DNA from 3 places in the Stenotrophomonas maltophilia complex sp. Om-AH-Sm3 genome. Region 3 is predicted to be linked to each of the others. Evidence: predicted binding sites of a transcription regulator. Region 3 holds the regulator's gene; each other region holds the start of a gene.
What was found. The regulator HrcA, encoded in region 3, represses chaperone genes, less so after heat shock. The targets are predictions, from matches to a motif close to TTNGCACTCNNNNNNNNNGAGTGCNAA.
Positions count from the first base shown of each region.

Region 1: the regulator HrcA is predicted to act here: its motif matches at 2,820-2,846, upstream of rpoH (RNA polymerase sigma factor RpoH).
Region 2: the regulator HrcA is predicted to act here: its motif matches at 1,488-1,514, upstream of AC10QF_RS02865 (co-chaperone GroES).

Region 1 is NZ_JBYBLQ010000002.1:74,058-78,501, forward strand. It holds gene purH (bifunctional phosphoribosylaminoimidazolecarboxamide formyltransferase/IMP cyclohydrolase) at 1-452, shown strand, start outside; gene purD (phosphoribosylamine--glycine ligase) at 514-1,797, shown strand; gene rpoH (RNA polymerase sigma factor RpoH) at 1,933-2,808, opposite strand; gene ung (uracil-DNA glycosylase) at 3,087-3,800, opposite strand; gene AC10QF_RS03050 (response regulator) at 3,797-4,444, opposite strand, start outside.
Region 2 is NZ_JBYBLQ010000002.1:39,229-43,672, forward strand. It holds gene groL (chaperonin GroEL) at 1-1,069, opposite strand, end outside; gene AC10QF_RS02865 (co-chaperone GroES) at 1,154-1,441, opposite strand; gene AC10QF_RS02870 (endonuclease) at 1,754-3,544, shown strand; gene cutA (divalent-cation tolerance protein CutA) at 3,613-3,951, shown strand; gene AC10QF_RS02880 (protein-disulfide reductase DsbD family protein) at 3,948-4,444, shown strand, end outside.
Region 3 is NZ_JBYBLQ010000013.1:71,080-75,523, reverse strand. It holds gene dnaK (molecular chaperone DnaK) at 1-653, opposite strand, end outside; gene grpE (nucleotide exchange factor GrpE) at 834-1,349, opposite strand; gene hrcA (heat-inducible transcriptional repressor HrcA) at 1,413-2,477, opposite strand; gene recN (DNA repair protein RecN) at 2,593-4,254, shown strand; gene AC10QF_RS15580 (LysR family transcriptional regulator) at 4,365-4,444, opposite strand, start outside.

The DNA.
Region 1 (4,444 bases), on a different contig from region 3:
AGCGCGTCGGCTCGGGCCTGCTGCTGCAGTCGTCGGACAACCGCGGCATGACCCGCGACGAGCTGAAGGTGGTCAGCAAGCTGGCGCCGACCGACAAGCAGTTCAGCGACCTGCTGTTTGCCTGGAAGGTGGCCAAGTTCGTGAAGTCCAACGCGATCGTCTATGCCAAGGACAACCGCACCATCGGTGTCGGCGCCGGCCAGATGAGCCGCGTGTACTCGGCCCGCATCGCCGGCATCAAGGCCGCCGACGCGAACCTGGTGGTCGAGGGTTCGGTGATGGCCTCCGATGCGTTCTTCCCGTTCCGCGACGGCATCGATGCCGCCGCTGCCGCCGGCATCAAGGCGGTCATCCAGCCGGGCGGTTCGATGCGCGATGCCGAAGTGATCGCCGCCGCCGACGAACATGGCCTGGCCATGGTGTTCACCGGCGTGCGCCACTTCCGCCACTGATCCGCATCACCAAGCCGGGCCCTGCCCGGCTTTTCTTTTCCGTATCCGAGAACCCTGTCCCATGAAGATCCTCGTCATCGGCTCCGGCGGCCGCGAACACGCCCTGGCATGGAAGCTGGCCCAGTCCTCCCGTGTCACCGACGTGATCGTGGCGCCCGGCAACGCCGGTACCGCCAGCGAAGACAAGTGCCGCAACGTGGCGGTGAAGGTGACCGATATCGACGGCCTGCTGGCGCTGGCCCAGGCCGAAGGCGTGGCGTTGACCGTGGTCGGCCCGGAAGTACCGCTGGTGGCCGGCGTGGTCGACCGCTTCCGCGCCGCCGGCCTGCGCACCTTCGGGCCGACCGCCGCCGCCGCGCAGCTGGAAGGCAGCAAGGCCTACGCCAAGGACTTCCTGGCTCGCCACAACATCCCCACCGCGTTCTATGCCGTGCACACCGACGTGGACGCTGCCCTGGCCTACATCCGCGAGAAGGGTGCACCGATCGTGGTCAAGGCCGATGGCCTGGCCGCCGGCAAGGGCGTGATCGTCGCAATGACGTTGGCCGAGGCCGAAGACGCGGTGCGTGACATGCTCTCCGGCAACGCGTTCGGCGATGCCGGCGCCCGCGTAGTGATCGAGGAATTCCTCGATGGCGAGGAAGCCAGCTTCATTTCGATGGTGGACGGCGTGCATGCGCTGCCGATGGCCACCTCGCAAGACCACAAGCGCGTCGGCGACGGCGACACCGGCCCCAACACGGGTGGCATGGGCGCGTACTCGCCGGCGCCGGTAGTGACGCCGGAGGTGCATGCACGCGTGATGCGCGAAGTGGTGAACCCGACCGTGCAGGGCATGATCGCCGACGGCATCCCGTTCACCGGTTTCCTCTACGCCGGCCTGATGATCGATGCCAGCGGCGCGCCGAAGGTGATCGAATTCAACGTGCGCTTCGGCGATCCGGAAACCCAGCCGGTGATGCTGCGCCTGCAGTCCGATCTGGTCGAACTGGTCGAAGCGGCCATCGACGGCCGGCTGGACCAGGTGGAAGCGCATTGGGACCCGCGCCCGTCGCTGGGCGTAGTGATGGCCGCCCGGCCGTATCCGGAATCGCCGATCACCGGTGATGTGATTTCCGGCCTCGGCGACGTGCCGGCCAGCGCCAAGGTGTTCCATGCCGGTACGGCATTGGATGCGCAGGGCCAGGTGGTCAGTGCCGGTGGCCGCGTGCTGTGCGTGGCGGCACTGGGCGACAGCGTGCGTGATGCGCAGACGAAGGCCTATGCCGGCGTGGCCAAGGTGAGCTGGGCCAACGCGTTCCACCGCACCGACATCGGCTGGCGCGCGATCGCACGCGAAGAGTGACCGCCGTGCCGCAGCCACGCGTGGCGTGGCTCTACTGACACTGGGTAGATCCACGCCATGCGTGGATGAGAACGCCGCAAAAAACAAAAAGGCCCGGCAATGCCGGGCCTTTCTTCATTCCAACGCCATCCCGCCTTACGCGGTGAACAGCGCCTTCATCTTCTTCAGCGCGTTCGCCTCGACCTGGCGGATGCGCTCGGCCGACACGCCGTACTCGTCGGCCAGCTCCTGCAGCGTCACCTTGCTGTCGGCATCCAGCCAGCGACGACGGATGATGTCGCGCGAACGCGCATCCAGTTCGGCCAGGCCTTCGCGCAGCAGCTGCATCTGGTTGTCTTCGCTGTCCTCGCGCTCGTAGGCCATCGACGGGTCTTCGTCATCGGCAACCAGGAACGCAGCCGGCGACGGCGGGGCGTGCTCGTTGTCCTCGTCGGTCGGCGCATCGAAACCGATATCGCGACCGGACAGGCGCGACTCCATTTCCATGACCTCGCGCTCGGACACGTTCAGGTCCTTGGCCACCGCGCTGACTTCAGCCGCGTTCATCCAGCCCAGGCGCGTCTTCGACTTGCGCAGGTTGAAGAAGAGCTTGCGCTGCGCCTTGGTGGTGGCGACCTTCACGATGCGCCAGTTCTTCAGGATGAACTCGTGCATTTCGGCACGGATCCAGTGCACGGCGAAGGAGACCAGGCGCACGCCCATGTCCGGGTCGAAGCGCTTGACCGCCTTCATCAGGCCGATGTTGCCTTCCTGGATCAGGTCGCCCAGCGCGAGGCCGTAGCCGTTGTAGCCGCGGGCCACGTGCACCACGAAGCGCAGGTGCGAATGCACCAGCTCGCGGGCGGCGTCCAGATCGTTGCCGTCGCGGAAGCGACGGGCCAGGTCCTGTTCGTCATCGACCGACAGCACCGGGATCTGGTGCACGGCACCGATGTAGGCGTCCAGCGAACCGAGCGCACTGGGAATCGGGAGATTGTTTGCCACAAGGGCAGTAGAGGTGTTCTGGCTCATAGGCACCCATCTTAGCAGTCCGGGATTTGGACTGCTAAAGGAGGAAAAAGTTCCAGCATCCTATTGATGCAACACTGGTCCCAAACAGAGCCCTACCGTAGCGCGATTTGATGACAGTGGCGAGCATGCTTTTCGGGATTCACAATCCCTTGGAATTCAAGCAATTACCTGGCAGAAACCGGCCGATTTCAGTCAAGCGGAGCTGAACGGGCCGTTCTGCAGACCCATTCAGGCCCGGAGACGTTGCCCGGTGTTCAGGCCCAGCAGCCCGACGGTGCTCAGAGCGCCGAACGCGGCGGCAGCGACCAGTCGATCGGGGCCTGGCCGCGGCGCTGCAGGTACTCGTTGGCCATCGAGAAATGCCGGCAGCCGAGGAAGCCACGATGGGCCGACAGCGGCGACGGGTGCGGCGACTTCAGCACGCGATGGCGACGGGTGTCGATGACCTTGCCCTTCTGCTGCGCATAGGCGCCCCACAGCATGAACACCAGGCCTTCGCGTTCGCGGTTGAGCACGTCCACCACGTGATCGGTGAAGCCCTCCCAGCCACGCCCCTGGTGGGCACCAGCCTTGCCCTCTTCCACCGTCAGCACGGCATTGAGCAGCAGCACCCCACGTTGCGCCCACGGAATCAGGCAGCCGTGGTCCGGGCGCGGGATGCCGAGATCGCTCTCGATCTCCTTGTAGATGTTCAGCAGCGACGGCGGCACCGGCACGCCCGGCGGCACCGAGAAACTCAGGCCATGCGCCTGGCCGCGGCCGTGATACGGGTCCTGCCCGAGGATCACCACCTTCACCTGCTCGAACGGCGTGGCGTCGAACGCGGCGAAGATCTGCGGGCCGGGCGGGAACACCGCCGCGCCACTGGCCTTGCGCTGGCGCAGGAAGCTGGACAGCTCGCGCATCTGCGGCTGCAGCAGGTAATCGCCGACATGCTGCTTCCAGCTCGGTTCCAGCTGGATCGTCGGGGTGTCGGCTACTTCATCCATCATCGAATCAGGGGTCCATCGTTCAATCGGGCCAGGCGCAGCTGGAACAGCACCTTGGTGACCAGCAGCCGCTCTTCGATCGGCTTGAGCACCAGGTCATTGGCACCGGACTGCAGCAGCCCGGTCTGGTTGTGCGGGTTGCCGTCACCGGTCATCACCAGCACCGGCAGGCGGCGCTTGCCGTAACCAAAGTCCACGCGCACGCGCTGCACCACGTCGCGCCCGCTCAGTTCGCCCTTCAGGGTGACATCGGTCAGCACCAGGTCGATGCGGTGGCGGCTGCGGCCCAGCGACTCGGCAGTGAGCAGGGTGAATGCCTCTTCGGCGCTGACCACGTGCAGCACGTTCAACTGCTGCCGCTCGAGCATGCGCTTGGTGGCCTCGGCCACTACGCGGCTGTCCTCGATATAGAGGATGGTGGCGCCGGGGATGGTCTGCGGCTGCACATAGCCACGGATGAAGGTCGCCAGCGCTTCATGGCCCAGGGATTTGTCGAAATAGTCGGTGACGTACTCGGTGAAGCGGCGCTGCTCCAGGTGCTGCTGGGCGTCGCCGGAAACCACGATCACCGGCACATAGGCCTGTCCGGCCGCTTCGCGGACCATGCGCGCCAGCGCCAGGCCGTCGCCGTCACGCAGGGTCAGCGA
Region 2 (4,444 bases), on a different contig from region 3:
AGGTGTCCTGGATCTGGGTCTTGATCTGCGCCACGCGTGCATCAACGTTGGCCTTGTCGCCGACGCCGTCGATGATGGTGGTGTTCTCCTTGGAGACCTGCACCTTCTTGGCGCGGCCCAGGTCCTTGATGGTGGCCTTTTCCAGCGACAGGCCGACTTCTTCGGAGATCACGGTGCCGCCGGTCAGCACGGCCATGTCTTCCAGCATCGCCTTGCGACGGTCGCCGAAGCCCGGGGCCTTGACGGCCACGACCTTGACGATGCCACGGATGGTGTTGACCACCAGGGTCGCCAGCGCTTCGCCTTCGACTTCCTCGGCCACGATCAGCAGCGGCTTGCCGGCCTTGGCGACGCCTTCCAGCACCGGCAGCAGGTCGCGGACGTTGGAGATCTTCTTGTCGTGCAGCAGGATGAACGGGTCATCCAGGTCAGCGGTCTGCGACTGCTGGTTGTTGATGAAGTACGGCGACAGGTAGCCGCGGTCGAACTGCATGCCCTTGACCACGTCCAGCTCGTTGTCCAGGCCCGAGCCTTCTTCAACGGTGATGACGCCTTCCTTGCCGACTTCCTTCATCGCGTCAGCGATGATCTGGCCGATCGACTCGTCCGAGTTGGCCGAGATGGTACCGACCTGGGCAATCGCCTTGTCGTCGGCGGTCGGCTTGGAGATGTTCTTCAGCTCGGCGACGGCGGCCGACACGGCCTTGTCGATACCGCGCTTGAGGTCCATCGGGTTCATGCCGGCGGCCACGGCCTTGGCGCCTTCGCGGATCAGGGCCTGGGCCAGCACGGTGGCGGTGGTGGTGCCGTCGCCGGCATCGTCGTTGGTGCGCGAAGCAACTTCCTTCACCATCTGCGCGCCCATGTTCTCGAACTTGTCAGCCAGTTCGATTTCCTTGGCGACGGAGACGCCGTCCTTGGTGATGGTCGGGGCGCCGAAGCTCTTTTCCAGCACGACGTTGCGGCCCTTCGGGCCCAGGGTGGCCTTGACGGCATTGGCGAGAACGTTCACGCCGCGCACCATGCGCGAACGGGCATCTTCACCGAAACGGATATCCTTGGCAGCCATGTGCAGTTACCTCATCTGGTAGCGCCGGGCCATGCCCGGCGGCTGGGTGTTGGAATCAGGGGATGGAACAGGTCTCGCCGGGGCTCAGCCGATGACGGCGAGCACGTCGTCTTCGCGCAGGACCTTGTACTCGACGCCTTCGCTCTTGTACGAGCTGCCGGCGTACTGGCCGTAGATGACCTTGTCGCCGACCTTCAGCGACGGCGCGCGCACGTTGCCGTTGTCCAGCGGCTTGCCCGGGCCGACGGCCACGACCTCACCCTTGGTGGACTTTTCCTTGGCCGAGTCGGGGATGACGATGCCACCGGCGGAGATTTCGTCGGCTTCGATCGGCTTGACCACAACGCGGTCGTGCAGCGGCTTGATGCTCATAGGAGACCTCTTAAGTGATTGATTGGTCTAAAAAAGTCCGGCGATGTTAGCACTCGCCCCAGACGAGTGCCAGAACCGCACGTGAAGAAACCCGACAACGTCGGGAGCAGGGCAGAGATGGAGCCCCGCCGCCCCCTTTCAAGGGCGGAATGAAAAAAATTTTTCCACCCGCGCGCCTCGGCCAGGGCGTCGGTCCAGATCAATTTCGGTGACAAGCGTCGCACTGTCAGACATCTGACGTTCATTTACGACAAAGTGTCACTGGATCGGCCTTAGGCTCGGTCCGGCATTCCCAATCACAAGGAGGAGTCGATGCGATTGCTGTCCCCGCTTGCCGCTGCCTGCCTGCTGGCGCTGGCCGCTGCGCCGGCCCAGGCCGAGGTCTTCATCAACGAACTGCACTACGACGACAGCACCGCCGCCGGTGACGTCGGCGAAGCGATCGAGGTCGTAGCCACTGCCGGTGAGGACCTGTCCGGCTACCGCCTGTACCTCTACAACGGCAGCAATCCGTCCGCCGCCACCGTCTATGCCAACACCCCGGTCCCGGCCGGCACCGCCGCCGGCTGCGGCAGCGCCACCATCGCCGTGGTCAGTTACCCGACCAACGGGATCCAGAACGGCCCGACCGACGGCATCGCCCTGGTCGATGCCAGTGGCAAAGTGGTCCAGTTCCTCAGCTATGAGGGCGCCATCACCGCCTCCGGTGGCCCTGCCGCCGGCATGACCAGCCAGAACATCCCGGTAGCCGAGACCAACAGCACCGCGCCGGGCACCTCGTTGCAGCTGACCGGCAGCGGCAGCCAGTACACCCACTTCACCTGGGCCGAATCGGCCGGCCAGACCTTCGGCAGCTGCAACAACGGCCAGACTTTCAGCGGCGGTGGCACGCCAGGCCCGAACACGCCGCCGTCGGTGTCCACCACCACCCCGGCGCAGGGCAGCAGCACCTTCCCGGCTGCGGCCGATCTGGAAGTGGTGTTCAGCGAAACCGTGAACCTGGCCAGCGGCGCGTTCGCGCTGAGCTGCGGCACCTCCGGCAGCGTGCCGCTGACCTTCCCGGCGAGCGGCCGCAGCGTGAAGCTGTCCACCAACACCGCGCTGGTGGCCGGTGAAGCCTGCCGCTTCGACATCCGCGCCGCGCGCATCACCGACCTGCTGGGCGCGCACCCGGCCGCCGACAGCCGCATCGCCTTCACCGTGGCCAGCACCGGCGGCAATCCGGACCCGGGCAACCCGGGCGTGCCGGCCGGCTACTACTCCAGGGTCAACACCAGCAGCCCCAGCCAGCTGCGCTGCTCGCTGCACGCCACCATCAAGGGCCACACCGCCTACCCGTACAGCGGCTCGGGCACCAGCACCTGGACCATCCTGGAAATCGCCGACGAGGATCCGAACAACCCGAACCGCATCCTCGATGCCTACCGCAACCGCAGCTACGCCAAGGTCAGTGATCGTGCGGGCACCGGCAGCGGCCTGACCTACAACCGCGAGCACACCTGGCCGAACTCGCTGGGCTTTGCCACCACCACCGGTGACAAGGGCCTGCCCTACGCGCCGTACACCGACACCCACATGCTGTACCTGACCGACGCGCAGTGGAACGCCGACCGTGGCAACAAGCCGTTCGGCAAGTGCGATGCCAGCTGCGGCGAGCGTGCCACCGAAGCCAACAATGGGCAGGGCGGCGGCAGCGGTGGCTACCCGGGCAATTCCAACTGGGTGCGCGCGCCGGACGGCAACACCGGCACCTTCGAGGTGTGGGGCAAGCGCAAGGGCGACATGGCGCGTGCGGTGATGTACATGGCGATCCGCTACGAAGGTGGCAAGGATGCGGCCACCGGTCAGTCCGAGCCGGACCTGGAGCTGACCGACGACCGCAGCAAGATCGTCAAGACCAGCAGTTCGCCGGCCTACATGGGCCTGCTGTCGACACTGATCGACTGGCACCTGTCCGATCCGCCGGATGATGCCGAGCGTGCCCGCAATGACGTGGTCTACAGCTTCCAGGGCAATCGCAACCCGTTCATCGACCACCCCGAGTGGGCGACCCCGGCCCTGTTCACCTCGGCCAAGCCAGCCACCTGCCAGCTGGCCAACTGACCGCGCAACGCTGCGGTCCACTGCCGCCGCCGGGCCCTGACCCGGCGGCGGCCCTATACTCGACGGTCATGTCGACCGTCGATCCCGTCCTGCTGCTGTTGACCACCTGCCCGGACCGGGCCAGTGCCGAGCGCATCGCGCACGCGCTGGTAGGCGAGCGCTTGGCGGCGTGCGTGACCCGCCTCGACGGCGCACAGTCGACCTACCGCTGGCAGGGCGAGGTGACCACCGACGCGGAGCTGCAGCTGCTGGTGAAAACCACCTCGAGCCGCGTCGATGACGCAATCGCCCGGATCGTCGAACTGCATCCGTATGAACTCCCGGAGTGCATCGCGGTCGAAACCCGGGCCGGCCTGCCGGCGTATCTGGATTGGATCCGGGCACAGACCCGGGAGGACACTGATTGAAGACTCTGTTTGCGCGTGGCGCTGCCTTGTGCGCCCTGTTGTGCCTTTCGCTGCCCGCCTTCGCCCTGGATGAGAAAGACCTGCTGCCGGTGGACCAGGCGTTCGCATTGACCGCCACTGCCCCCGAACGTGGCCAGGTGCAGCTGCAGTTCAAGATCGCGCCAGGCTATTACCTGTATCGCCACCGTACCAGCGTCAAAGCCGACCCGGCCTTCAATGCCGGCGCGCTGCAGATGCCCAAGGGCGACAAGCACCACGACGATTTCTTCGGCGAGGTCGAGACCTATCGCGAGCGCCTGCTGGCCACCCTGCCCGGCACGCCGACCGACGCTGCCGGCACCATCAGCCTGGAAGTGCGTTATCAGGGCTGCGCCGATGCCGGTGTCTGCTACCCGCCGCAGAAGCGCGTGGTGCAGGTCACCCTGCCGGGCGCCGGTGCGGCGGCGGCGGTGCCTGCCGCGCGTGCCGGTGCGGCCAGCCCGTTCAATAACCC
Region 3 (4,444 bases):
AACTGCTTCTCGCCGTCGACATTGGCGATCTCGATCACCGAGACGTCGAAGGTGCCGCCGCCCAGGTCGTACACCACGATCTTGCGATCCTTGTTGTCGCCCTTGTCCAGGCCATAGGCCAGCGCAGCCGCGGTCGGCTCGTTGATGATGCGCTTGACGTCCAGGCCGGCGATGCGACCGGCGTCCTTGGTCGCCTGGCGCTGGCTGTCGTTGAAGTAGGCCGGCACGGTAATGACCGCTTCGGTGACCTTCTCACCGAGGAAGTCCTCGGCGGTCTTCTTCATCTTCTCCAGCACCTTGGCCGAGATTTCCTGCGGGGCCATCTTCTTGCCGTCGCTGGTGGCGACCCAGGCATCGCCATTGTCATGGGCCAGGATGCTGTACGGGACGTGGGCGATGTCCTTCTGCACCTCGCCATCGGTGAACTTGCGGCCGATCAGGCGCTTCACCGCATAGAAGGTGTTCTTCGGGTTGGTCACGGCCTGGCGCTTGGCCGAGGCACCGACCAGGACTTCGCCGTCCTTGGTGTAGGCGACGATCGACGGGGTGGTGCGATCGCCTTCCGAATTCTCGATGACGCGGGCCTTGCCGCCGTCCATGATCGCCACGCACGAGTTGGTGGTGCCGAGGTCGATACCAATGATCTTGCCCATGGGGGAGACTCCTGAGGATGCTTGTTGGGGTCAGTCCGGCCGTTCGGCCGGTGGATGAATACGATGTGGGGGAGGCCCGTGGAACATTCAAGCCACCTCCCGAACGCTGTGTTTCCGACGATCCGGCGCGTTCAGCGTCGGGTCGGGTGACGGGTCTGTCCGCCGCCCGGCCCTGCCGGATCAGTCGGCGGCCACCACCACCAGCGCCGGCCGCAGCAGGCGCTCGTTGAGCAGGTAGCCCTTCTGGAACACGGTCACCACGCTGCCCGGGGCAGCGCCCGGGGTCGGCACCTGGCTGATGGCCTGGTGGTGTTCCGGGTTGAACGGCTGGCCGATCGGATCCAGCAGCGCCAGGCCGTTGTCGGCGGCGACCTTGAGCAGCTGCTTGTAGGTCAGCTCCAGGCCTTCGCGCAGCGGGTGCGGGTCGTCGCCGGCGGCCTTCAGGCCGGCATCCAGGCTGTCGAACACCGGCAGCAGCTCGCCCAGCAGCTTCTCGTTGGCGAACTTGCGGGCCTGCTCGATGTCACGGGCAACACGCTTGCGCTGGTTTTCCAGGTCGGCGCGCTCACGCAGCGCATCGGCCTTGACCTGCTCGACTTCGGCGCGCAGGCGCTCGACTTCGTCGTTGACGCCGGCGGTGGCAGCCGCATCGGCGGCACTCTGCTGGGATTCGATATCTGGATGTTCGTGGTTCATGTCTGGGTCCCTGGCGGTCACTCTCCGCCTCCACCCACCCTAGTGTGGGCGGGATGCTGCGTTTCAAGCGTCGGATGTTCCCGGCGTGCGTCCGGCCGGTGAAAAGGCCGCGCCAAGCACATCGGCGGTGGCCTGGACCAGCGGGATCACCCGGTCGTAGGCCATCCGCTTGGGACCTATCACGCCCAGCACGCCCAGCACCTGGCCATTGGCGGTGTACGGGGCAGTGACCAGCGAGACGCCCTGCAGCGGCATCATTCCGGTCTCTTCGCCGATGAAGATGCGCACCCCCGGCGCCTGGATGGTCCGCTCCAGCAGCTGCAGGATCTCGCGCTTGCTGGAGAACAGCTCGAACAGTTCGCGCAGGCGCTCCAGGTCGGACAGGTCCTGCACTCCCATCAAGCGGGTCTGCCCGGCCACCAGCATGTCGTCGGCCGCCGGCTGCAGGGCCTGCTCGGCCAGTTCGATGCTGTGGGCCAGCAACTGCTCCAGTTCGGACCGGGCGTCGCGCAGCTCCAGCAGCAGGCGGGTACGGATCTCGGCCATCGGCAGGCCGGCGAAATGCGCATTGAGGTAGTTGGCGACCTGCTCCAGCTGGCCTGGCGCAAACTCCTGCCGGGTCTCGATCACCCGGTTCTGCACCTCGTTGTCGGCAAATACCAGGATCGCCAGCACCCGGCGCCCGTCCAGCGCCACGAAATCGATCTGGCGGAAGGCGAACTGCTCGCGCCGCGGTGCGCTGACCACTCCGACGAAGTGGCTCATCGCCGACAGCAGCTCCGAGGCGCTGCCGAGCAGGGCCTGGGTGCTGCCGCCACCGGCCAGTTCCTGGCGCAACCGGGCCAGCTCGCCCTCGCCCGGCGGCTGCATCTGCAGCAGGCTGTCGACGAACACCCGGTAGCCATGCGCGGTCGGGACGCGGCCGGCCGACGTATGTGGCGAGGCCAGCAGGCCCAGATCCTCCAGGTCGCCCAGGATGTTGCGGATGGTGGCCGGGCTGACCTCCAGGCCGGCCACGCGCGCCAGCGTCTGCGAGCCGACCGGCTCGCCGTCCTGGATATATCGCGCGATCAGCGTGCGCAGCAGGTGGCGCGCACGCGGGGCAAGCTGGTCGGGAGAACCGTGCATGGAATCAACCTGTGAGACACGGACACTAGATAATGGCGGCGCATCGCCTTGGCAAGTCATTGGACCTCCCGCGCCCGCGTGCTAGCGTTGCGCGGCTGCTGACACCCCCTTACCCATGCTCAGACATCTTTCGATCAAGGATTTCGCCGTCGTCCGCGCCACCGAACTGGAGTTCGGGCCAGGCATGACCGTGGTTTCAGGCGAGACTGGCGCCGGCAAGTCGCTGATGGTCGACGCACTGGGCTTCCTGTCCGGCCTGCGCGCTGACAGCGGCGTGGTCCGCCATGGTGCCGCACGCGCCGAGCTTTCCGCCGAGTTCGCGCTGGAGCAGCTGCAGGCCGCCCGCCAGTGGCTGGCCGACAACGAGCTCGACGACGAGGACCAATGCCAGCTGCGCCGCGTGATCCGCGCCGACGGCGGCTCGCGGGCCTGGATCAATGGCCGCCCGGTGACACTGGCACAGCTGGGCGACCTGGCCTCGCTGCTGGTGGAGATCCACGGCCAGCATGAACAACAGGCGCTGCTGGCGCGCCCGTCGCAGCTGGCCCTGCTGGATGCCTATGCCGGCAACGAGAACGAGCGCCGCCAGGTGCGCCACGCCGCCGCGGCCTGGCAGGCACTGGTCGATGAATCGCTGGCGTTGTCGCAACAGGGCGACGTCAGTGACCGGATCGGCTTCCTGGAGCACCAGCTGCGCGAACTGGACCGCGAGGACCTTGAGCCGGAATCGATTGCCGCGCTTGGCGCCAGCCACCGTCGCCAGGCCCACGCCAGCGCCCTGCTGAGCGCCTGCCAGGCAGCCAGCAACCAGCTCAACGGCGATGACGGCAGCTCTGCGCTGGACCTGCTGCAGCAGGTGCGCCACGAGCTGTCGCGCCTGATCGAGCACGACCCGCGCCTGGGCGAAGTGGACGGCCTGATCGAGAACGCCTCGATCCAGCTGCACGAAGCCCTGTCGCTGCTTGATCGCGTGCACGACGATCTGGATGCCGACCCGGAACAGTTCGAGGAGAACGAGCGCCGCCTCGGCCGCCTGCACGACCTGGCCCGCAAGCACCGCGTGCCGATGGACGAACTGGGCGCACAGCGCGAGCGCATGCATGCCGAAGTGGAGCAGCTGCGTGGCGCCGACGAGCGCCTGCAGCGCCTGGCCGGCGAGATCGACAAGGCCGCCGCCGCCTGGCGCGTACAGGCTGAAGTGCTGACCGCCAGCCGCCGCAGCGCTGCTGCCGAACTGTCGGCCACCACCACCGGCATCATCGCCGAGCTCGGCATGGGCGGCGGCCAGTTCCTGATCGAACTGGAGCCACAGGACAGCGGCAAGCCCGACCCGCAGGGTGCCGAGCGCGTCGAGTTCCTGGTGGCGGCCAACGCCGGCCAACCGCCGCGCGCCCTTCGCAAGGTGGCCTCGGGCGGTGAACTGTCACGTATCTCGCTGGCCATCGAAGTGGCCGCGCTGGACTTGGATGCGGTGCCGACCATGGTGTTTGACGAGGTCGACTCCGGCATCGGCGGCGCGGTGGCTGACATCGTCGGCCAGAAGCTGCGCGCGCTCGGCGAGAAGCGCCAGGTGCTGTGCGTGACCCACCTGCCGCAGGTCGCCTCCAAGGGCCACGCCCATTACCGGGTCAGCAAGGCCCCGGTGGAAGGCATGACCCAGAGCGCCGTGGAAAAGCTGGACAACAAGGCGCGCGAGGAAGAGCTGGCGCGCATGCTCGGCGGCGTGGAAGTGAGCAAGGAAGCGCGCGCCGCCGCCCGCAAGCTGCTGCAGGTGTAACGCCGCCCGAGCCGGGCATAGGCCCGGCTTCCGCGCGGTAGTGCCGGCCGCTGGCCGGCAACCCAACACGGGTGGGCGAAGATCGTGAGGTTGCCGGCCAGCGGCCGGCCCTACCCCCGTGGCTGCGTCAGGTCGACGTTCTCCACCAGGAAATCGAGGAACGCGCGCACCCGCAGCGGCAGGTAACCGC